DNA from 4 places in the Janthinobacterium sp. GW822-FHT07A03 genome. Region 3 is predicted to be linked to each of the others. Evidence: predicted binding sites of a transcription regulator. Region 3 holds the regulator's gene; each other region holds the start of a gene.
What was found. The regulator sigma-54, encoded in region 3, starts transcription at its own class of promoters, with help from an activator protein. The targets are predictions, from matches to a motif close to TGGCANGNAANCTGCTTT.
Positions count from the first base shown of each region.

Region 1: AC1RJW_RS20505 (PEP-CTERM sorting domain-containing protein) is a predicted target of sigma-54. The motif match lies at 1,925-1,942, and genes of this name have one in related genera.
Region 2: AC1RJW_RS07605 (EDSAP-1 family PEP-CTERM protein) is a predicted target of sigma-54. The motif match lies at 3,412-3,429, and genes of this name have one in related genera.
Region 4: AC1RJW_RS27770 (circularly permuted type 2 ATP-grasp protein) is a predicted target of sigma-54. The motif match lies at 1,915-1,932, and genes of this name have one in related genera.

Region 1 is NZ_JBXAKW010000007.1:166,356-171,980, forward strand. Features, by position in the region: gene AC1RJW_RS20495 (KGG domain-containing protein) at 1-395, shown strand, start outside; gene AC1RJW_RS20500 (YgjP-like metallopeptidase domain-containing protein) at 532-1,044, shown strand; gene AC1RJW_RS20505 (PEP-CTERM sorting domain-containing protein) at 1,140-1,736, opposite strand; gene AC1RJW_RS20510 (LOG family protein) at 2,086-2,631, opposite strand; gene AC1RJW_RS20515 (hypothetical protein) at 2,642-3,415, opposite strand; gene AC1RJW_RS20520 (TetR/AcrR family transcriptional regulator) at 3,457-4,128, opposite strand; gene AC1RJW_RS20525 (phasin family protein) at 4,267-4,884, opposite strand; gene AC1RJW_RS20530 (EAL domain-containing protein) at 5,035-5,625, opposite strand, start outside.
Region 2 is NZ_JBXAKW010000002.1:343,204-348,828, forward strand. Features, by position in the region: gene AC1RJW_RS07590 (type II secretion system F family protein) at 1-210, shown strand, start outside; gene AC1RJW_RS07595 (type II secretion system F family protein) at 224-1,162, shown strand; gene AC1RJW_RS07600 (LytR C-terminal domain-containing protein) at 1,174-2,256, shown strand; gene AC1RJW_RS07605 (EDSAP-1 family PEP-CTERM protein) at 2,328-3,320, opposite strand; gene AC1RJW_RS07610 (hypothetical protein) at 3,535-3,909, opposite strand; gene AC1RJW_RS07615 (hypothetical protein) at 4,071-4,382, shown strand; gene AC1RJW_RS07620 (dodecin) at 4,398-4,604, opposite strand; gene AC1RJW_RS07625 (hypothetical protein) at 5,259-5,625, opposite strand, start outside.
Region 3 is NZ_JBXAKW010000002.1:578,687-584,311, reverse strand. Features, by position in the region: gene AC1RJW_RS08710 (enoyl-CoA hydratase/isomerase family protein) at 1-610, opposite strand, end outside; gene hpf (ribosome hibernation-promoting factor, HPF/YfiA family) at 749-1,108, opposite strand; gene AC1RJW_RS08700 (RNA polymerase factor sigma-54) at 1,178-2,656, opposite strand; gene lptB (LPS export ABC transporter ATP-binding protein) at 2,661-3,416, opposite strand; gene lptA (lipopolysaccharide transport periplasmic protein LptA) at 3,416-3,997, opposite strand; gene lptC (LPS export ABC transporter periplasmic protein LptC) at 4,023-4,634, opposite strand; gene AC1RJW_RS08680 (KdsC family phosphatase) at 4,677-5,210, opposite strand; gene AC1RJW_RS08675 (KpsF/GutQ family sugar-phosphate isomerase) at 5,210-5,625, opposite strand, start outside.
Region 4 is NZ_JBXAKW010000014.1:37,840-43,464, reverse strand. Features, by position in the region: gene AC1RJW_RS27775 (alpha-E domain-containing protein) at 1-431, opposite strand, end outside; gene AC1RJW_RS27770 (circularly permuted type 2 ATP-grasp protein) at 425-1,879, opposite strand; gene AC1RJW_RS27765 (sensor histidine kinase) at 2,009-3,166, opposite strand; gene AC1RJW_RS27760 (hypothetical protein) at 3,235-4,116, opposite strand; gene AC1RJW_RS27755 (TonB-dependent receptor) at 4,186-5,625, opposite strand, start outside.

The DNA of each region.
Region 1 (5,625 bases), on a different contig from region 3:
CTAGCAATCAAGGTAATGAACAGGGCAAAGGCGCTGGCAGCAGCCAGAAAGCCAGCGAATCGGGCAGCGCCAAAGGCACGAGCAAGCGCGGTTTCGCCGCCATGAATGAGCAGCAGCAACGCGAAATTGCCAGCAAGGGCGGCCAGGCAGCCCATCAAAAGGGCACGGCGCATGAATTCGACTCGGAAGAAGCACGCCGGGCCGGGCAGAAAGGCGGTGAAGCCGTCAGCCGCAATCGCGAACACATGGCGGAAATCGGCAGGAAAGGCGGCGAAAGCCGGCAATCGGCCCAGCGCGCCAATGAAAGCCGCAGCAGCACGGCGGCGCGCAGCGGCGGCAGCGAGCAGGGCCGCACCGGCCGGCAGGGCGGCAAGGACGAGGACGACAAGGGCTGACCGGGCAGGCGCGGCTTGACGCAGCAAGGCACGGGGCTTGGCCGCCCCGTGCAAGGGCTGGCGCAGCGCGTGGCGCGGCGGTATGGTACATTCTCGCCTTACCGACACCTCCGCGCCACGCCCCGCCCTTCCCCGCATGCAGCCATCCCTGAAATACCTGAGCGCCTATTCCGAACAAACGCAAGCGCAAGTGCAGCAACTGATCGCGCAAGACAAGCTGGGCGAAGTGTTGTTAAAACGCTATCCGAACGCGCACGACGTGCGCAACGACAAATCGCTGTACCAGTATGTGCAGGACTTGAAGAATGAATTCCTGCGCAATGCCGAGCCCATCAACAAAGTGGCGTTCGACAGCAAGATCCACGTGATCCAGCATGCGCTGGGCTTGCATACCTCGATCTCGCGCGTGCAGGGCGGCAAGCTCAAGGCCAAGCATGAAATCCGCGTGGCCACCATGTTCAAGGAAGTGCCGCTGGAATTCCTGCGCATGATCGCCGTGCACGAACTGGCACACGTCAAGGAAAAGCAGCACGACAAGGCTTTCTACAAGCTGTGCACGTATATGGAACCGCAATACCACCAGTACGAATTCGACGTGCGCCTGTACCTGACCCAGCTCGACCTGTCTGGCCAGCGCCTGTGGTCATGAAGTCCTGTTCATGACGTCCACGTAAAAATGCCGCCCGGTATCCGCTGGGCGGCATTTTTACTGATGCGCCGGCATGGCCGGCGCCATGATCAGGCTCAGGCGGCGTTCTTGCGGCGCAGCATGAAGCCCAGCAGGCCCAGTCCGCCCAGCAGCATGCCGTAGGTGGCCGGTTCCGGCACGGCGCTCACGCTGGCGGCGATATTGTCGACCTGGAAGGTATGCAAGGCGCCCTCTTTCCACGAGGCCGACAGCAGGTTATCGAAACCCGTGAACGTGTAATTGCTGAAGTTATGGCTGCCATTGAGGCTGAAGGTCTGGGTCACCGTGCCGCCGCCCACCTGATGGCCGACGAAGGTCACGTCAAAGGAACCCGGCAAGCTCACGAAGTCGGCCAGGCTGATCGAGCTCAGCGAGAAAGCGGCGCCATCGGCACGGCTCAGGGTGGTCGTCGACAGGGGCGTCGCACCGAGACCGGCCGAACCCGCATAGGCGAAGTTGCTCTGATGTGCCGAGCTCAACAGGCCCAGAAAGCTGCTGTCGAAATTGTAGCCGCCTTCGGAATAGGAGTTGAAGACGGAACCGAAGTAGCCCGGTTGTTCCAGGGCATCGAAGCCGATGGTGGTGGTTTGTGCCTGGGCGCTGGCGGAGGCCGCGAGAATGGCGGCGACAGCGGTCGCTCGCAAGAGGGTCATAGGTTTCAAAATAGCATCCTTTCGAGATGATGAAGTAGCGTGGCTGTGGCAACTTGAAACGGATCGGCACCTTTTTTTGGGAGTCTGTACAACGCTCGTCGGTGTCCGATATTCCTAACTTTTGAACCATGCCAGTAGACCACACCAATGCCTAAAAAGCATCTTCATTTTCAAAAAAACATGCTACAGAAGCAATATTCTAGCCATATTTTTATTAATTAAGTCACCAAGCCCGATCAATTTTCCCGTGCGGAAATAAAAAAGCCATGCAGCGCACAGTGCATGGCTCTCTTCAAGCGACAGGAAAAGTGTTGACTGGCGGCACCCGCACGGCCAGGCAAAGATGGAGCTACGGCGCACACTCCTTCAGGCGCTGCACCAGCGCGGCAGGATCGGCGTCGGCATTCAGGAACGCCGCGTGCTGCGGGCGGATGAAGCCCTGCTCCTTGCCGTTTTGCACAAAAGCGATCAAGCCATCATAGAAACGGTCGACATTGAGCAAGCCGATGGGCTTGGCATGCAAGCCCAGCTGGGCCCACGTGAGCATCTCGAACAGCTCTTCCAGCGTGCCATAGCCGCCGGGCATGGCGATGAAGGCGTCGGACAGGCTGGCCATCATCGCCTTGCGCTCATGCATATCCTTCACGATGAACTGGCGCGTCAAGCCCATGTGCCCCACTTCGCGCTCCACCAGCTGGGTGGGAATCACGCCCGTCACCTCTCCGCCCAGGCGCAGCACTTCATCGGCGATCACGCCCATCAGGCCCACCTTGCCGCCGCCATACACGAGAGAAATATTTTCCGCCACCAGCACGCGCGCCAGTTCGCGCGCCGCCACGGCATAGTCCGGCGAGACGCCCGCGTTGGCGCCGCAGTACACACATAAAGCCTTGATCACGGTATTCCTATCCTTTCAATTCATCGATCGCCGCCTCGACCTCGAGGCGTTCCTTGGCGTCCAATGCCACGCACTCGGCCGCCTTTTCATACAATGCCAGCGCTTCCGCCAGCTTTTTCTTTCCGTCGAGCATGTTCAACGCGCGCGCATATTCGCTGTGCGCCAGCGCCGAATGGGGCGTCAGGGCCAGCGCCGTCTTGAAGTGCTGGTAGCCGTCTTCCTTGTTGGCGCCGTAGGTCAGGCCGCCGATCATGGCGCCGACCTTGTCGATAATTTCCGTATGATAAATCCCAAACGCGATATGCGCTTCCGCATGCATGGGCGCGATCGTCATCGTGCGGTCCAGGCTATTGCGCACGCGCGCCCCCATGCCTTGCGCCAGGGCCTTGACGACGGACGTGCCCAGCGCATAGCGGCCCAGGCTGTAGGCATGCCAGTAGTAGCCGGCCGGATTGTCCGGCTGCTCGCTCTGCTGGCGCTCGCAGCGCTCGGCCACTTCCTCGTACATGTCGAGTTTCTGGCTGTCGTCCACTTCCAGGTGCGTGGCATAGATGCAGGTCGCCTTATGCGCCACCGCATAGCCGGGCACGCCGACAGCCAGGCCCAGCTTCACGGCCCGCTCGAAGTCGCCCGCATGGAAGGCCAGCCAGGCTTGCAGCAGCGCCGGGTGCGTGGGAAACGGTTCCACATCGCCCGCATGCAGGCGCGACCAGGCCGCTTCCAGGGTGTGCGGCGTGTAGACATATGCTGCGTCCGGATAGGGGAATTGTTTCCAGGCCATCTCTCTCTCCTGTAAATGACGACGTGGCGCCAGCAGCCGCGTCAGTCGTTCTTGAGTTTGGTCACATACTCTTCCGACAGTTTGCGAAACAGCAAATGTGTTTCATTGCGCAAATAGGGTCCGATCAGGGACAGCACCTGGTAGCAGCCGCGCGCCAGCGCATCGGACATCGATTGCTGCTCGCTGTACTTGCGCGGGTTGCGCACGTACTCGTACGACAGCCAGTAGGTGGCAACGACCACCATATTCGTCGCCATCGCAGCGACTTCCATGTCCGATGCTTCGAGCGACTGTTCGCTGCGCAAATCTTCGCACAGCTGCGTGGCCACCTTGATCTTGTGCGCCAGGATCAGCTTGAAGTGCAATTCCAGCTTGCGGTTGCGCGACAACAAATCATTGAGGTCGCGGTAGAAAAAGCGGTAGCGCCAGATCAGTTCGAACATCAGGTGCAGGTACAGCCAGACGTCCTCGATATTCGAGCGGCGCCCGTCAGGCACGGTCAGGATGCGTTCGATTTCCGCCTCGAACTGGACGAAGATCGAGTTGACGATGTCGTCCTTGTTACGGAAGTGGTAATACAGGTTTCCCGGCGAAATGTTCATCTCTTCCGCAATCACGGTCGTCGTGATATTCGGCTCACCAAACTCATTGAACAGGCGCAGCGACAACTCCAGGATGCGTTCGCGGGTACGGCGTGGTGCTTTTTGTAGCATGGCGGGCAATCTCTCTGTGTTCTGCCTCAAGCATACCACCTAAGATAGCCGTAATGAAACACTCCGCCCCATGGCAGCAGCGAATAAGGCAGGCAAAAAAAAGCCTGCGCGAGCAGGCCGGAGGAATGCTGCGCCAGCTCAGGCCGGCGGCGCTTTTTTCTTCGCCGCCGCTCTGGCGGCTGGCTTGGTCACGGGCTTGCTCACGGGCTTGGCGGCGGCGCGCGGCGCCGCCTTGGCTTTCGTCCTGGCAGCCGGCTTGGCCGGGGCCTTGGCAACAGCTGCCTTCGGTGCGGCTTGCGCTGCGGCTTTCGGCGCCGTCTTCGCGGCAGGCTTGGCCACGGCCTTCGGCTTGGCCGCCGGCGCAGCCTTGCCCGGCAGCGCCGCCACCTGCGCGCTCAAGGCATCGATCCTGGCGTGCAGCGCGGCGATGTCGTGTTGCATGGGCACGCCGATGGTGGCCAGCGCCCGCGCCACGCGCTCTTCAAACACCTGTTCCAGCTTGTCCCAGGAACCGCTGGCCTGCTTGCCCACGCCATCGGCCAGCTTGCTGACGCTGTCGCTGACATCGGCCACCTTGTCTTCGGCGCGCTTCTGGAATTCTGTGCCCTCCTTGACCAGCTTGGAAAACACGCGTCCGCCCTCTTCCTGCGCCTTGGCGAAGGCGCCCAGGCCCGCTTGCCAGATCTGCTGCGCGGACGAGCGCACGGCGCCCGCCAATTCCTTGTCTTCAGTCAACTCCTTCAATTTCTTCACCATCGCCAGCTCCCGTCATGTGAAAGGCCATGCCACTTCATGGATATTTTTATTCTAGTGAGCAAAACTAGAGACGGGAGTCTAATTCGCTGGAAAGCTGCTTCCCAGCGTGCGCCAGCGCACGCGGCGGCAAGCGGCCTGCGCCGCCAGCGCCTAGGCCGCCGCTTTCACCGGGCCATGCAGCAGCTTGTGCAGGCGGAAGCCTTCGCGGATATTCTCGCGCAGCACGGCGCCTTTCCACGGCTTGGTATAGAAGCGGTCGACGGCGCCGCGGTTGATGGCCGCCATGATGGGCGTCAGGTCGGCAAAGGCGGACAGCATGATGCGGAAGGTGTCGGGGCACAGGTGCTTGACCCGCTCCATGAATTCGGTGCCGCTCATGAGCGGCATGCACTGGTCGCACAGGATCACCTGCACCTTGTGGCGCGCCAGGATGTCGAAACCCTCGGCGGCCGTCTGCGCCGTCAGGATGCGGTAGCCGTCCTGCGCCAGGAAGTCGCTGAGCACGTCGAGCATGAAGACATCGTCGTCGACGATCAGCAAGGTTTGCTGCTCTTCGCTGCCATCATCCTGCGGCGCCTGCAGCAGCTTGCCGCCCATCAGCATCTGCTCGAATTCTTCCTGCGGCACGGGGCGGCTGAAATAATAGCCCTGCATCTCGTCGCAGCCGTGGCGCCGCAGGTAGGCCAGCTGCGCATCGTTTTCCACGCCTTCGGCGATCACTTCCAGCTTCATGCTGTGGGC
Region 2 (5,625 bases), 240 kb from region 3:
GTGCGCGTGCTGTCGGCCGAGGGGCGCATGTCGGCCTGGGTGCTGGGGCTGATGCCGGTGGTGATGATCGGCGTCATGGCGCTGGTCAACCCGCAATACATCCGCCTGCTGTGGACCGATCCCAGCGGCATCAAGCTGCTGTGGTACGCGGCTGGCATGGTGGCATTGGGTGTCGTCTGGATGCGCAATGTGATACGTATCAGGATATAAAACTGGAGGTGGCATGAGCGGTGCACAACTGCTGTTCTTGTTGATCGTCTTTGCCGTGGTGGTGGCGCTGGCCCTGCTGGCGTGGCTGATCTTCTTTCCCGGCACTTTGCGCCAGCGCCTGTTCGGCACCATGGCGCCGGCCGCCAGCGAGGCGGTGGCCGATACCGGCTGGGTGGAGCGCGTGGTGCGCGTGGCGCAGCCGTTCAGCAAGCTGTCGCTGCCGGAAGAGGGCTGGGAGCGCTCGCCGCTGCGCACGCGCTTCATGAACGCGGGCTGGCGCCAGGCGAGCGCGCCGGCCCTGTATTTTGCCGCGAAAACCGTGCTGGCCCTGCTGTTTCCCACCGTGCTGGGCTTGTATGCGGCCAGCGCCATGGCGGCACAGCTGCGCAGCGTGCTGTTGCTGCTGCTGTGCGTCAGCGCCACCGTCGGCTATTACCTGCCCAACCTGGTGCTAGCCAGCACGGCCAAGCGGCGCCAGCGCGACATCTTTGAAAACATCCCCGACGCGCTCGACTTGCTGACCGTGTGCGTGGAAGCGGGCCTGAGCCTGGAGCGCGCGCTGGTGAAGGTATCGGGCGAAATCCATATCAAGAGCGTGGTGCTGGCGCAGGAATTGCAACTGGTGCTGATGGAAATGCGCGCCGGCTTTTCCAAGGAAAAGGCGCTGCGCAACCTGGCCCTGCGCAGCGGCGTGGAAGACGTCGACACCCTCGTCGCCATGCTGATCCAGTCGGAACGCTTCGGCACCAGCATGGGCGATTCGCTGCGCGTGCATTCGGAAAACCTGCGCGGCAAGCGCAGCCTGCTGGCCGAGGAGGCGGCAGCGAAGATTGCCCTGAAACTGCTGTTCCCGCTGATCTTTTGCGTCTTTCCCACCCTGATGCTGGTGCTCATGGGGCCGGCCGTGATCGAAGTCTATCGCGTGCTCGTGCCGGCCATGGCCAGCCGCTGAAAGGAGTCACCATGCGCTTGACGCTTTCCCGCCTGGCCGCCGCCTGCGCCTGCCTGGGCCTGGCCGCCTGTACCACGCAGCTGGCCCATGCACCGGTGCCGCAGTGGCCTGACGCCGATGCCGCCTATGTGGCGGGACGCCAGCATTTCGAGCGGGGCGACCTGCCTGCGTCGCAAGCGGCCTATGAGCAAGCCCTGCGCCATGCGCCGCGCCACGTGAACGCGCGCAACGGCCTGGCCGTGCTGCATGCGCAGCGCGGCGAGCACGCTGCCGCCATCGCCCAGTGGCAGGCGCTGACGCAGGAGGCGGGCATGGCGCGGCCGCAGCAGGCCTATCTGTTCAGCAATCTCGGCCATGCCTATTATTTAAGCGGCCGCGATGCGCAAGCGTTGACTGTGCTGGAACAGGCGTGCCTGCTCGATCCGCTCCATGCGCTGGCCTGGCAGCACCTGGCGCAAGTGCTGGAACGGCTGGGACAGCACGAGCGCGCGGCTGTCATGCGGCACCAGGCGGCCAGCTTGCTGCAACACGATATGCAGCGCGACATGGCCGTCTTGCGTGGCGAGGCGGCGCCGCAGCCTGCGCCCGCGTCCGCGCCGGTGCCGGATGCGCTCGCCATGGCGCGCGTGGAGATCACGCAGAGCGATGGCATGGCCCAGCTGCGGCGCGTGCCGGCGGTGGTGCGCAGCCAGCCCGTTAGCGCGTCGCTGCCTGCGGCGCCTGTGCCTGTATCTGCCGCGCCGCATCCGCGCCTGGAAATTGTGAACGGCAACGGCGTGCCTGGCCTGGCCGCCGCGCTGGCGCGCAGCCTGGCCGGCACGCCCGTGCAGGTGGTACGCCTGGCCAATGCAGGCAGCTTCCAGGTGGCGCGCACGCGCGTCGAATACCGGCCCGCGCAGGAACAGGCGGCGCGCCAGCTGGCCCGCCAGCTGGGAACGCAGGTGCAGACCCAGGTGCAGATCCAGGCCGCCGACTGCCCTGCCAGCGAGCTGCGCCTGGTACTGGGGCGCGACCTGAGCGACCCGGCCATGCTGCACCGCTATTATCTGCAGCAACTGCAGCTGGCCCGCCGGGCGCTGGCACGGCTTGGTTAGTACACCGCGGCCGGCATAAAAAAACACGCGGCGCCTTGGCGGGCGCCGCGTGTTTTTGAGTTTGCCGGTGTTTATTTCGGCTGGCGGCGGCGCGTAAAGGCGAGGCCGGCCAGTCCCGTGCCCAGCAGGAACAGGGTGCCCGGTTCCGGTACGACCAGGGGATCGATGACGACGATATCGGTGCGCGTGGACTTGGAAAAATTCAAGGTATAGCTGCCGGCGGGCAGGGCGAAATTCGACGTCAGGGAAAACATCGCAAAGCCATTCGTGAACGTGCGTCCGGTGGCGGGATCGTTGGTGCCGGCCGTCATGTTCAGGCTGAACGGGTCCAGGCTGCCGACCGTATGGTTGCCGTTGACGTCGCTGCCATTGCTGGCATTGCCATCGGGTGCAAACTGGAAGATCACGCCATCGGCATTCGCATTCGACAGGCAGCCGACGGGGCTGGCGGTATTGCATGAGATATTGAAAATATCCATGATCGACACGTTCGACTTGTCGCCCATGGTCGTCACGCTGGTGCGCAGGTCGCGCCGTCCCATGAAGCTGAAGGTGATGAAGCCGGCGCTCGACAGGGTCAGGTTGACGGAGCCGGTGAGCGTGTCGCCAGCCGTGGCCGTGGCGGCGCCCACCGTGTTGCGCTGTGCTTCCGCCACGGCGCTCACGGTGGAGCCGGTGCCGTTGAGCATGTTGCCGAAGGCGTGCGCATCGCCGCGCGCGAATTCCAGGGGGGCACTGGGGCTCGGTGCGTAGTGGTTTTGCGGCAAGCCGCTGCAGCCGCCGCCCGAACACACTTGCAGCACGTCGGCATTGGCGGCCGGGCCCGTATTGACGGCGCGCGGATTGACGGCCACGCCCCCTTCGAAGAAGGCGCTGTCGCTGGCATTGCGGTTGGCGCCCGCCAGCGACAGCGCGCCGGCGCTGGTGGTGATGCGGAAATTGTTCAATTCGTTGACGGCCAGGCCGTACGCGCCGGCCTGCGCCTGGCCGCTGGCCAGCAGGCTCGCCGCCGCCAGTGCGCCCAGCCAGCCCAGGGTCCTGTTTCGTGTGTGATCGACGTTCATCGCAGCCTCTTATCGTAGTCAGTCTCGGAAAATCCGGGGGGGGGACAAAGAATCCAGAATGGCTTGCCTGGATTCATCTCGTAGACAGTGATAAGCAGCTTGCGTGCCACACAAAAAAAGCATATTGAATCAAACACTTGCGCAAAGCGGCTGAGCTGGAGAGGGCAAAGTGTAAGAAAGGCCGACGCCGCCTGGCGGGCCGCGCCGGCCAGCCTCAGGTACCGCGGTGATAGCCCAGGTGGCCGCCCGAATTGCGCGCGCAGCCGCAACCGATGCGCGCCACTTCCTCGCCTTCCGTCAATTTCCAGTTGGTAATCGTCGTGTGCTGCCAGTCGATGTCGCTTTTCTTGACAGGTTTCACCGTCAGCGTGCGGTGTTCGACATCCGTATACTCCATCAGCTCTTCGTCGTCGGCGATGTCGAAATGGCGGTGGATCAGGGAAATGCCGAAACGGTCGAGCGCGCCATAGCGCTGCAGCACGTCGCGCAGTTCGCGAAAGCAGGCCAGGTCGTCGGGCAGCAGCGGATCGACGGCGGAAATATCGGCGACGGGCTGCCATTGCATGGCGTGGATGTTCAGGCTGTGCATGATGTTCTCCTGTGCCCCTGGTATCAAGCCCAGGCTGCCGGAGGGGCGCCGGCACACCTGGCGAAGTGCCCATCGTGGCCGCAACGCCGCTGCGGCGCTTGCGCCATATCAAAGGTGCGGCACATCGCCTCTGGCCCCATCATTGCCCGGTAGAATAGGCGATGGCAAACAAAACCCCCACCTTCCCCGGCGCACGCACGGGCCGCGGCCAGGTCCTGGCCGTGCTGCTGTCGAACCGCGACCAGTCCGGCGCCGAACCGCTGCAAGGCCGCGTCTCGCTGGCCGCCATCGTGAAAGCGCTGAAACGCAAATACCATTGGCCCATCGAGACGCACAGCTTTCCCGCCAACACGCAGGACGGCCGCGCCAGCTGGGCAACGGTATATAGCTTGCCGGAAAAGGTGATCGAGGCCGCGCTGGAGGCCGGCGGCCGGGAGTGGCTGGAGAGCCGGGGAACGGTCGGGCGGCGGTGACTGCGCCGCAGTACGCTATTCGAGCCGGAAGCCGACCTTCAGCGTGACCTGGAAGTGCGCCACCTTGCCATCGACGATATGGCCGCGCGATTCCGTCACTTCATACCAGTCCATGTGCTTGACCGTCAGCGCCGCCTTGGCAATGGCATCGCGTATCGCCTGATCGCTGCTTTCGGTCGATGTGCCGACCAGTTCGATCAGCTTGTAAGTGTGTGCGGACATGATATTTCCCCAGGTAGGCAAGCCAGACATCGGGAGCCTGCTTTGCGCAAGCACGTGCTCATCTTGCGCCTAAACGTGCTGATAGTCATTGCGCGGTGCAGCAATGCGTACGCATCGAGTGACATAGCTTTCGATCAACGCAGCGGCTTCGGTTGATTATGAGTTATTGCATGGACGGCAACGCGTTTTAATGGTTGTCACCAGTCTCCCGCAAGAGTACGAATAGAAAACTGAATTCTGGTGCGATAACCGGTTTCGAAGCGGGCAACGGATGACACTTAATCTTCAGTTGTGTAAATTTAACTTGCATAAAAACATGTACTTGCGAGTTCAGCTTACATAAACGGGACACTCAAGGGGCACTGAGTGAGCCGCCAGTTGATCGGTAAGCAGCCAGCCACTCCACCTGGCAAAGATGCTCAGGCTACGGTAGCATGTGCAAATGGCAGCAGGGAGTCGAGCTGACGGTTTGGGCAGGTGGGCAGTTTTTCAAGCGTTTAGTTCAGCCAGCGCAGCGGAGCAAGGCCGTTGAGCTTGGCGGTCGCTAGGCAGCGAATAGATCGCGGTAGCATATTTTTTGCCGCTGACGGCGACGGATTTCGTTGCATCCTTTTTTCATTGTCGACACATGAACCCGGTGACAGTGGATGACTGTTAAATTAGGGTATGCACAGCTGGCTGGAGCGGGGTACACTTTGCGTGCCCTGCTTTGCACAGCATCTCCAAATGTGCAACCGCCGCCTGAAGCTCGGCATCATCAATCTTCAAGACCTTTAGCATTTTCCCCAGGTTATAACCAGAAGCAAATGCGGTTACCAGTGCTGCCCCGCCTGTCCAACGCTTGCGAAAGGATGGTAATGAGCTGTACGAAAGACCCGCTGCAGCAGCAATTCGATAGGCCGCTGCGGCTGACTTTTGGTTGTCGAGCAATGCGACCATCGCTGACATAATTCCTTTCGCCTCTGCAGCCGCGCCGAGTTTGGTGGCGAATTCAGAACATTCTCGATTCTTAGCATTAATT
Region 3 (5,625 bases):
CGAACAGGGCCAGCAGCGCCCCCATCTGCGCCTCGGGCAGGTACACATCGGCCAGGCCCGTGTACAGGGCGTCGGCCGCGTTGATCGTCAAGCCCGTCAAGCCCAGGTACAGGCCCAGCTGGCCGGCCAGGCGGGACAAAAAGTAACTGCCGCCCACGTCGGGGAACAGGCCGATATTGACTTCCGGCATGGCCATGCGCGTGCGGCCCGTGACGATGCGCAGGCGGTTGCCGGGCCCCGCTTGTGCCACGCCCATGCCGCCGCCCATCACCACCCCATCCATGACGGCGATATACGGTTTCGGATAGAAGTGAATTACATGATTTAAAGCATATTCTTCCGTAAAGAAATCTTCCAGCTGGGCGCTGCCGCCTTGCGGCGTAGCCAGGCCCGCATCATAAAAGAAACGGATGTCGCCGCCCGCGCACAGGGCTTTTTCGCTGCTGGAGCGGATCACCACGGCGTCCACCTGCGGGTCGTCGCGCCAGGCCAGCAAGGCCGCGCTCAGGGCCCGCACCATCTCCAGCGACAGGGAATTCAAGGCTTTCGGACGGTCGAGCACGATGTGCCCCGTGCGGTGGCGGATGGAGGTCTGGACGAAGTCGCTCATGGCAGGCAGGAAAGAAGTGAAAGTGCCAACATTCTAGCCCCTGCGCGAGGAAGATTGCGTTCAAAAGGTCCAGGCGCAAAAAAGGGCGCAAGATGTGCGCCCTTAGTTGATCACAACCGGTTGAAAGTCGCAGGCCGCTTAGGCGGCGGCGAATTCTTCTTCCGAGTTGTCTGGCAGATGCTTGATCGCCTCTTTACCGTGCCCTTGCACTTTGGTTTTGTATTTCATCACTTGCCTATCGAGCTTGTCGATCAGGGCATCGATCGCGGCATACAGGTCTTGCGCCAGGCTTTCCACATAGACGGTTTTGCCACTCAGACGCAGGTTGACTTCGGCCTTTTGACGTTTTTCTTTCTCTTTGAGGTTATCCACGGTCAGAATCACGGCGATATCGATGACTTGATCGAAATGACGTTTCACGCGCTCCAGCTTCGTTTGTACGTATTCACGGATGGCTGGTGTCACTTCGAGATGATGTCCGCTGATGGTGAGATTCATACACACTCCTAAAGATGATCGGGTTCGTGCGGTCCATCCTATCCGGCCCGCAGAGGAACCGAAAAAAACTTACAAACACTTACGCAGGCTCACTGGCGGAATTTTCAATGCTTCCCGGTATTTGGCAACAGTACGTCGCGCAATCACCATGCCTTGTTCCCCCAGCATGTCCGCAATCTTACTGTCGGATAAAGGATTTTTAGGGTCTTCTGCTCCTGTCAGTTGCACGATCAATGCCCGTATCGCCGTCGATGACGCTTCGCCCCCCGCTTCGGTGGCGACGTGGCTACCAAAGAAATATTTCAACTCGAACATGCCGTGCGGGGTCAGCATGTACTTTTGAGTTGTTACCCGCGAGATAGTACTCTCGTGTAAACCCAGTGTATCAGCTATTTCACGGAGCACAAGGGGGCGCATGGCAACGGCGCCATGCGAGAAAAAGTTCTTTTGTCTTTCTACTATCGCCTGCGCCACGCGCAGGATCGTGTCGAAGCGCTGGCGCATATTCTTGATCAGCCACTTGGCTTCCTGCAACTGTGCGCCCATGGCGCCCTCGCCCTTGCCCTGCTTGAGCAGGTTGGCGTACATGGCGTTGACGCGCAGGCGCGGCATGACGTCGTTGTTCAGGGTGACTTGCCAGCCATTGCGCGCGCGCTTGACGACGACGTCAGGCACCACGTAATCGGACACGTCCGAGGCGAACACGGCGCCCGGGTGCGGGTTGCACTGGCGAATCACCGTCTGCGCCTCGCGCAAGTCTTCATCGTCGCAATCGAGGGCTTTCTTCAGCTTGTTGAAATCGCGCTGGGCAAACCAGGCCAGGTGCTTTTCCACGATGACGAGGGCCATGCGCCGCGTCACCATGGCGACGTGCGGCAGGCGCTTGATCTGCAGCGCCAGGCATTCGGATGCATTGCGCGCACCCACGCCGGGCGGATCGAAACTTTGCAGCAGCGACAAGGCCGTGCGCATCTCGTCGGCGTCGATTTCCAGCTCTTCCGGCAGGCGCGCCAGGATGTCGTCGAGCGACTCCTCCAGGTAGCCATTGTCGTCGAGCGCGTCGATGATCAGCTCGACCAGCGCGCGGTCGCGCAACTCGAGCACCGTCACGCGCATCTGCTCCATCAGGTGCTCGCGCAGGGTGCAGTGATGGGCTTCCAGTTGCGGACGGGAATCTTCGTCGTCGGGCGCCTTGCCCCGGCTCGCCTCGCTCCAGTCGCTGTCGCCGCCATCCGCGGCGGCCGGGCCGTCGCCCGCCTCGCCGTCAAACGTTTCCGCTTCGGCCGGCGTTGCGGGCGCCTCCTGGCCTGGCGGCTGAGGCGGCGCTTCGGCCGGCGCGGCCGTGGAACTCAGGGCGCCGTCGGACAGCAGGCGCAGCGAACGGTCGAGCGGATCGTCGAGGCGCTCGAGCAAGGGATTGTCCGTCAGCAACTGCTCTAGTTCCTGGTGCAATTCCAGGGTAGACAATTGCAACAGGCGTATCGATTGCTGCAACTGCGGCGTCAGTGCCAGATGCTGCGAAGTGCGCAGCTGCAATGATTGTTTCATTGGCTCACATGCGGAAGTGTTCGCCCAGATAGACCCGGCGTACCGACTCGTTCGCGATGATGTCGTCGGGGCGTCCCGACGCCAGCACCGAGCCCTGGTTGATGATGTAGGCACGGTCGCAGATACCCAGCGTCTCGCGTACATTATGATCGGTGATCAGCACGCCGATATTGCGCTCCTTCAAGAAACGCACGATGCGCTGGATTTCGATCACGGCGATCGGATCGACGCCGGCGAACGGCTCGTCGAGCAGCACGAAACGGGGATCGGTGGCCAGCGCACGGGCGATTTCCACGCGGCGGCGCTCGCCGCCCGACAGGGACAAGGCCTGGTTTTCGCGCAGCTTTTCAATCTGCAGGTCGGCCAGCAGTTTATCCAGCCGTTCCTCGATCTCGGCCTTCTTCAGGGGACGGCCTTCGACGGTCTGGATTTCCAGCACGGCGCGGATATTGTCTTCCACCGTCAGCTTGCGGAAGACGGACGCTTCCTGCGGCAGATAGGACAGGCCCATCTGCGCGCGGCGGTGGATGGGCAGGCTGGAAATATCCACGCCGCTGATATCGATGCTGCCGCCGTCCGACGGCACCAGCCCCACGATCATGTAGAACGAGGTGGTCTTGCCGGCGCCGTTCGGGCCCAGCAGTCCCACCACTTCGCCGCATTCGACTTGCAGCGAGACATCATGCACGACTTGCCGCTTGCCATAGGTTTTTTGCAGCCCGCGAACGATCAGGGTGCTGCCGCAACGAGTATTGTCCATTATTTCGTTCCTGGCGCAGGCGTGGCCGGCGCTTTCTCCGCCGCCGGCGCCTTGGTCTTCGGCTGGATCACCATGCGCACGCTGCCGCCATCGGGGGTGCTGGTGCCGCTGTTGGAATTCTCCATCGCAAACACTTCCTTGCGGCTGTCATACGAGATGAAGGCGCCATTGGCCACATCGGTCACTTTCGTGCCTTCCAGGCGCGTCAGCTTGGCCCTGGAAAACAGTTTCACCACTTCCGTCTTGTTGTCGTATTCCACGCGCTCCGCTTCGCCTTCGACCCACAGGTCGCCCGCGCCATCGCGCTTCTGGCGGAAGGTGGCCAGCTTGCCGGGATCGGCCCAGAAGGTGATGAACTGGTAGCCTTGCGGGTCTTCCGTGATCAGGGCCCGGCCCGCCTTCATGGTCAGGGTACCCTTGACCAGCACGACGTCGCCCGTCAGGGTGCGAATCTGCTTGACGTCGTCGACGTGGCCGCTGCGTGCCGTGATGACGGCTTCCTTCTCGGAATCGGCCTTCTCGGCATGCGCCACGCCCATGATGGCCAGAGAAAATACGCTCAACAGCAAGATGTTCTTCATAGTATGGTTTCCTTGTTTCATTCTGTCATTTTGCCGCCGCGGCCGGGCGCGGTTTCGGCGGGAGGACCATGCGCAGCGCATTCTGCACTTCCACCACGCCGGTGGCGTTATTCGCCTTCATGCCGATGCCATTGATGCGCGAGGCGCCCGTCAGGATATCGACAGGCACGTCCGTTTCCATTCTTTCCTCGTCCGGGAACACCGTCAGCGCTTCCGTCTTCACGGTCAGGTTCTGCGCCTTCGGGCTGGCCACACGGTCGATGACGACCTTGCGGTGCAGCTGCAGCCGGGTATTGTCCTGGTCGATATGCGCCAGTTCCGCATTCATGTTCAGCGGCGGCATGCCCGGCGTGAGCTTGCGCACGAAAGGCTGGTCGATATCGGACGAATCGTCGTGCGGATAATGCGTGAGCTTGGTGCCCGACACGATATAGCTGGGTTTGCCCGTCAAGTCCATGCGCACCAGGCTGAAATTGGTGATGAAATAGTCGGGTTCATCCAGATGCTTGCTGGCGGTAATGTCCTGGCCATTCTTGTTCATCACTTCGAGCAGCCAGAAGCTGCCCAGCGCGACGACGACCGCCCCCAGCACGGTAAAAATCATGCGCCAGCGATGGGCGCCTCCTGGCTTACGCATAGGGCTTCACTCTTTCAAAGGTCACTGGCGGCAAGGCGCGCCTCACTCCAGGAACGGCGCCATCACGCGCGCATAGTTGTCCTGGGCGCGCAGCAGGAATTCGCAGATCTCGCGCACCGCGCCGCGGCCGCCGCCGGCCTGCGTCACATGGTGCGCCAGGTCCTGCGCTTCCGGACGGCCGCCCGGCACGCTGACGGCAAAGCCCACGCGGCGCAGGATGGGCGCATCGATGACGTCGTCGCCGATATAGCCGCATTGTTCTTCCGTCAAGCCCGTCAGCGCCAGCAGTTCGCGGAACGGCGTCAGCTTGTCATGGCCGCCCTGGTGCACATGGGTGATGCCCAGGTCTTGCGCGCGGCGCGCCGTGATGGGCGAGCGGCGCGCGCTGATGATGGCCGTCTGCACGCCCGATTCCTGCAGCAGCTTGATGCCCAGGCCGTCATACACATTAAACGTTTTCATCATTTCGCCGTCCGGGCCGAAATGCAGGCTGCCGTCGGTGAGCACGCCATCGACGTCAAAGATCATCAGTTTGACCTTGGCCGCGCGCGCCAGGTTGTCCGCTACGCTGTCCATCAGATCACCTTCGCTTGCGTCAGATCATGGATATGCAGCGCGCCCACCAGCTTGCCGTCGGCATCGACGACCAGCATCTGGTTGATGCGGAACTGTTCCATCACGGCCACGGCATCGACGGCCAGGCGTTCGGGCGCGATGCTGCGCGGCTGCGCATGCATGACGTCGCGGATCGCCACTTGCGTGAAATCCTGCACGCGCTCGAACATGCGGCGCAAGTCGCCATCCGTAAACACGCCCACTGGGCGGTTGTCCGCGTCGACGACGGCCGTCATGCCCATGCCCTTCTTCGTCATTTCTTCCAGCGCCTGCAGCAAGGAAGCCTCCACGGGCACCTTCGGCACCCGTTCGCCGCTGCGCATGACGTCATGCACGTGCGTGAGCAGGCGGCGGCCCAGGGCGCCGCCCGGGTGCG
Region 4 (5,625 bases), on a different contig from region 3:
AGGTGCGAGCGGTATTTCACCCATTCGAAGAAGGCGCTGGGGTCCGTTTCCAGCAGATTGCTTTTCAGGCGCTTCTGCATGTCGAGCCAGGTGGCGTTCTGGATTTCCCACACTTCCGTCGTCAAGGTCCCCCGCACGGCGCGGGCGTTTTCGCGCGCGCCCGTCAGGCAGGCGAGGATGGACGAGGGGTTGTTCGGGTCGCGCACCATGAAGTCGAGCACGTCGCGCGTATGGAAGCGGCCATATTTGTGGTCGTACGCGCTTTGCAGCTCGGAAATACCCAGGGTGGCGCGCCAGCCTTGTTCCGCGTCCTGCTCGGACTGGGGCAGCATGGACGTCTGCATGTTGACGTCGAGCATGCGCGCCGTGTTTTCCGCCCGCTCCGTGTAGCGGGCCATCCAGAACAAATGATCGGCAGTGCGGCTCAGCATGTTTTTTCTCCTGCAAAGGCGGATGTGGCTTCCAGTACCCAGGTATCCTTGGTGCCGCCCCCTTGCGATGAATTGACCACCAGCGAGCCTTCGCCCAGCGCGACGCGGGTCAGGCCGCCCGGCACCATGGAAATCGTCTTGCCGGACAGCACGAACGGACGCAGGTCGATGTGACGGGGCGCGATGCCGGCCTCGACATACGTGGGGCAGGCGGACAGGGCCAGGGTCGGCTGGGCGATGTAGCCGCCCGGATTGGCCAGCAGGCGCTGGCGGAAATCCTCGATCTGCGCCAGGCTAGACGCCGGCCCCACCAGCATGCCGTAGCCGCCCGCGCCATGCACTTCCTTGACCACCAGTTTCGGCAAGTTCGCCAGCACGTAGGACAGGTCGGCCGCCTTGCGGCACTGGTACGTGGGCACGTTGTTGAGGATCGGCTCCTGCGACAGGTAGAATTTGATCATGTCGGGCACGAACGGGTAGATCGACTTGTCGTCGGCCACGCCCGTGCCGATGGCGTTCGCCAGGGTGACCCGTCCCGCGCGATACACGGACAGCAGGCCCGGCACCCCCAGCGAGGAATCCGAGCGGAAGGCCAGCGGGTCGAGGAAATCGTCGTCGACCCTGCGGTAGATGACGTCGACTCTCTTCGGTCCCCGCGTGGTGCGCATGTAAACAGAGTTGTCGTTGACAAACAGATCCTTGCCTTCCACCAGTTCCACGCCCATCTGCTGGGCCAGGAATGCGTGCTCGAAGTAGGCGGAGTTGTACATGCCGGGCGTCATGACGACGACAGTGGGGTCATCGATGCCCATGGGCGCGACGGAACGCAGGTTGTCGAGCAGCATGTCCGGGTAATGGTCGACGGGGGCGATGCGGTTGCGCGCGAACAGTTCCGGAAACAGCCGCATCATCATCTTGCGGTCCTCCAGCATGTAGGACACGCCGGATGGCACCCTTAAATTGTCTTCCAGTACATAGAATTCGCCCTGGCCCGCGCGCACGATGTCGACGCCGGCGATGTGCGCATAGATGTCGGAGGCGACGGCAATGCCCTGCATTTCCGGGCGGTACTGGGCATTCTTGTAGATTTGCTCGGCGGGAATGATGCCCGCCTTGATGATGTTTTGCTCATGATAAATATCATGGATAAACATGTTCAAGGCTTGCACGCGCTGCACCAGGCCCGTCTGCATCTGCGCCCATTCGGCGGCGGGGATGATGCGGGGGATGGTGTCGAACGGAATCAGGCGTTCCGTGCCGGCATCATCGCCGTAGACGGCAAACGTGATGCCGACGCGGCGGAAGGTCAGGTCGGCTTCGGCCCGCTTGCGGGCGATGGTCTCGGGCGATTGCTGTTCCAGCCAGTTGTTGAATTCACGATAGTGTTCACGTACCTTGCTGTCCGTACCCACTTCATCTGCAGTCATTTCATTGAAAAAATTTGCCATGTTGTGATTTCCCTTGAGCCGTGTCTGACTATAGCTCAGCAGGAAGCGTGCCAATGCCGCACACCCGAAAGTATGTAAAAAATGACCACTTTTGTGGCGAAAAACCGTCATTCGCACCGCTTTGGTGCGCTAGCTGTCACTCTTGGGGAAGTCTGCGGGCGGGACGAAGGGACGGCAATCGACGGGCACGTCGAAGATGAAGCTGGTGCCCGTTTCGGCCGCGCTGTCGACGGCGATGCTGCCGCCATGGCTTTCGGCCACGCTCTGCACGAAGGGCAGGCCGATGCCCCAGCCTGGCGCGGGGCAGTTGTTCTCGCGGCGCAGGTAGTCGAAGATGCGTTCCGCCTGTTCCGGCGCGATGGGTCGTCCGCTATTGTGGACGGTGAGGATCAGGCGTTCGTGCACCGCTTCCACGTGCACGCTGATGGGCGCGTCGTCGCCGTACTTGATGGCATTGCCGAGCAGGTTTTCCAGCGCGCGGCGCAGCGAATTCTCGCACCACCAGCCGACGACGGATTGCCCGCTGACCTGGCATTTGTCGGGCCGCTGCAGGTTGACCTGGCTGGCCACGGCGTGCACCAGCGGCAGTACGTCGAACTGGCTCAGTACCAGCGGCAACTGCTGCCCCTGATGATAGCTGAGGCCATCGAGCAATTCCTCGATCATGCTGTCGAGCCGCTTGCTGTGCTCGGCAATCTTGCGCGCCAGCAATACCACCCGTTCCGGGTCCGCCGGCCTGAGCAGCAGCTGGGCGCTGGTGCTGATGACGGCCAGGGGATTGCGCATATCGTGCGACAGGCCGGCCGCCATGCGGCGCCGGAAGCTTTCGTGCATGCTGGTAAATTCGCGTATCGATTCGCGGATGCCCGAGTCGATCGATTCGTTGATCACTTGCCAGTCCTTGCTGCGCAGGGTGATGCCGGACTCATGCGCGACTTCGGCAAAGCAGTCGCGGAAGATCTGGTATTCCTGGATCACCTGTTCCGGCCCGTAATTGGTCATGCGCGCCCGTTCATTGCCATGTACGGCGGGCACGTTGCTGTTGCTGGTGGCATTCTCGCGCGGGTGGCCCGGGGTAAGGGCCTCGGCCAGGTTGTCGAAAAAGGCCGGCAAGGTATTGATGAGTATGGGCGTGAGCAACTGGTCGGCGCCGCGCACGCTGGTGCGCACGCGCTGTTCCCAGGCGCTGAGGACGGCGTCGCGCATGGCGAAGATGCGCTGCGCGCGCTGCAGTGGATGGCGCGCGCCCGCCTGGCGATCCGCCTGATGATCCGTGGCAATATTCACCTGAACTCCCTGACAGGAATGACTATGCTCATAATAGTATGCGCCGAATCCGCCGTCAGGGAAACGCTTTATTGTCCAGTATCGGCTTGCCGCAAGGCCGCATACAGGCGGGAAAGCGAGGCTGACCACTCGGCCAGGGAAAAGTTCTGCGGGTCGTCATGACCGTTCGCAAAGCCCGTATCGAGCACGGCGTGGAAGGCGGGAATCAGCCACGTGCCCTTGCGCACGCTGGCGGCGATGTACAGCAGGGCCAGGCGCTCGTATTGCGCGGGCGTAAAGCCGGGATCGGGCGCCAGGCCGTCGTTGCCCTTGCCGCCGCCGGGCACGGAGCGGCGCGGCTGCACCAGTTCCACGTGCAGGAACAGCCCGGTCAGCGACGGCTTGTCCTTTTCCAGCTTGCTGGCATAGCCGGCCGTGCCAAAGTCGCGCACGGCCAGGGAATCGCCGAGACGGTTCACGTAGACGTGGCCCTTCGGACCGGCGCCCAGCGCGGGGTTACGTATAGTGAAATCGTTGAAATCCCAGCTGGCGTCGTTGATGTGGCCGGGAATAGTTTCTAACAAGAAATTCGGGTAGCTGGTGTCGTGGATGACGAAATAGCGGGCCATGGGCGCGGCCAGCCGGCCCACGGCGCGCGACAGCGGGGCATCGACGGCACCGCCCGCGTCCGCTTCGCTGATCGATTGCTGCGCCAGCCAGGCGCGCAGCCGGGCCGGGGCGAGGTCCGTGCGCTGGCCGACGTGGGCGGCAAGAAAGTCCGGCAGCGGCGCGCTGTCGCCCAGGCGCGCATACAGTGTCACGGGACGCAACAGACACGTGGCTTGCGCCCGCGCATCGCCCTTGAAACCGCTTTTCCAGGCGGCGTAGGGGCAGGCGGCTTGCTTTTGCGCAAGGGCGCTGCCGGCGGTGGCGAAGAGCAACAGGGAGAGGAGGGCGGGGCGCAGTGTCATGCGCGCATTGTCGCCCAAGCGCAGGCGATTGCACAGGGGCGCACGCGGCGCGGCGCCCCTGCCGGACCCTTAGAAGTCGACCGAGGCGGAGACGACGACGGTGCGCGGCGCGCCCAGCACCAGATAGCCGGCGTTGGAAGCGCCGCCGGCCGAGGCCCAGTAGTTCTTGTCCGTCACGTTGTCCAGGCGCGCGCGCAAGGTCACGGCGCGTTCGGCGATGCTGGCCGTATAGCGGGCGCCCAGGTCCAGGCGCGTCCACGACGGCAGCTGCTGCCGGTTGGCCGCATCGAGATACTGGGTCGAGGTGTACAGGGCGCGGCCCGTCAGCGCCAGGCCGTGCACGCCCGGCACATCCCACTCCACGCCCGCATTGAGCTGCCTGCGGGGCACGCCGATGGCGTCCTTGCCGTTGTTCGCCTGGTTTTGCACATTCACCTGTTCCGCATCGAGGAAGGTCAGGCCGCCCAGCAGGCGCAAGCCGCGCGCGGGGCTGCCGAAGACGGACAATTCCAGGCCACGGTTGCGCTGTTCGCCAAACACGCCGAAGGTGCCGTTGTCCACGTAGGCCAGCGGCTGCCTGGTGGTGAACAGGGCGGCGCTCATGCCGATGCGGCCGCCGTCATATTTGACGCCGAGTTCCTTCTGTTTCGACTTGTACGGCGCGAAGACCTGGCCGATATTGTTCGTCACGCCGAAGCCGCCCGCCACGGCGCCTTTCTGCAAGCCTTCTATATAGTTGGCATACACGGACAGTTCCTTGCTGGGGCGGTACACGAGGCCGGCCAGCGGCGTGGTGGTGCTTTCGCTGTAGCCGGGAGCCGTCTGCCTGCCCGTGTCGTAGTCGTAGCTGTCGTCCTTGATGGTCTGGCGGCGCAGGCCCACGGTCAGCAGCACGCTGTCGTTGGCGAAGCCCATGGTGTCGGCCACGGCAAAGCTGGACAGGATGCTGCGCGACGTTACCAGCGGATTGTCCAGCTTGCCGCCAACGTACAGGGTGGCGGCCGGCGGCACGGCATTGAACGGCGCGTCAATGCTGGCGTTGAAGTTGCCGCTCATGCCGTAGGCGTTGCGCGATTGCGACCAGAAGCTCGACGCCGTGGCGCTCAGGCTGTGGCTGACGCTGCCCGTGACGGCCTTGCCGCGCACGCCGATCTCGCCCGTGCGCACCGTGTCGCGGCGTTCATTGTCGAAACGATAAGCCGTGCCGCTGCCATCCGCGCTGGCGACCGTGGGCACGGCCAGCACGTTCGATTCGTTGCCGCTGCGCGCGCCCAGCGCGGCCCAGGCCACCACATCGGTGGCGATATCGTATTCGCCGCGCAGGGTGCCGAAGGTGTCGCGTTCGTTCGAATGCGTCCAGTCCTGGGCGAAATTGCGGCTGGCGTCCGGCGCGGCCGGGATCGCCAGCCCGGCAGCCACGTTCACGCTGGGGCGCGGCGCCGTCAGCTTGTGGTCCTGGTAGCCTGCATCGGCCGACAAACGGAAGCCGCGGCCGCGGTAGTCGGCGCC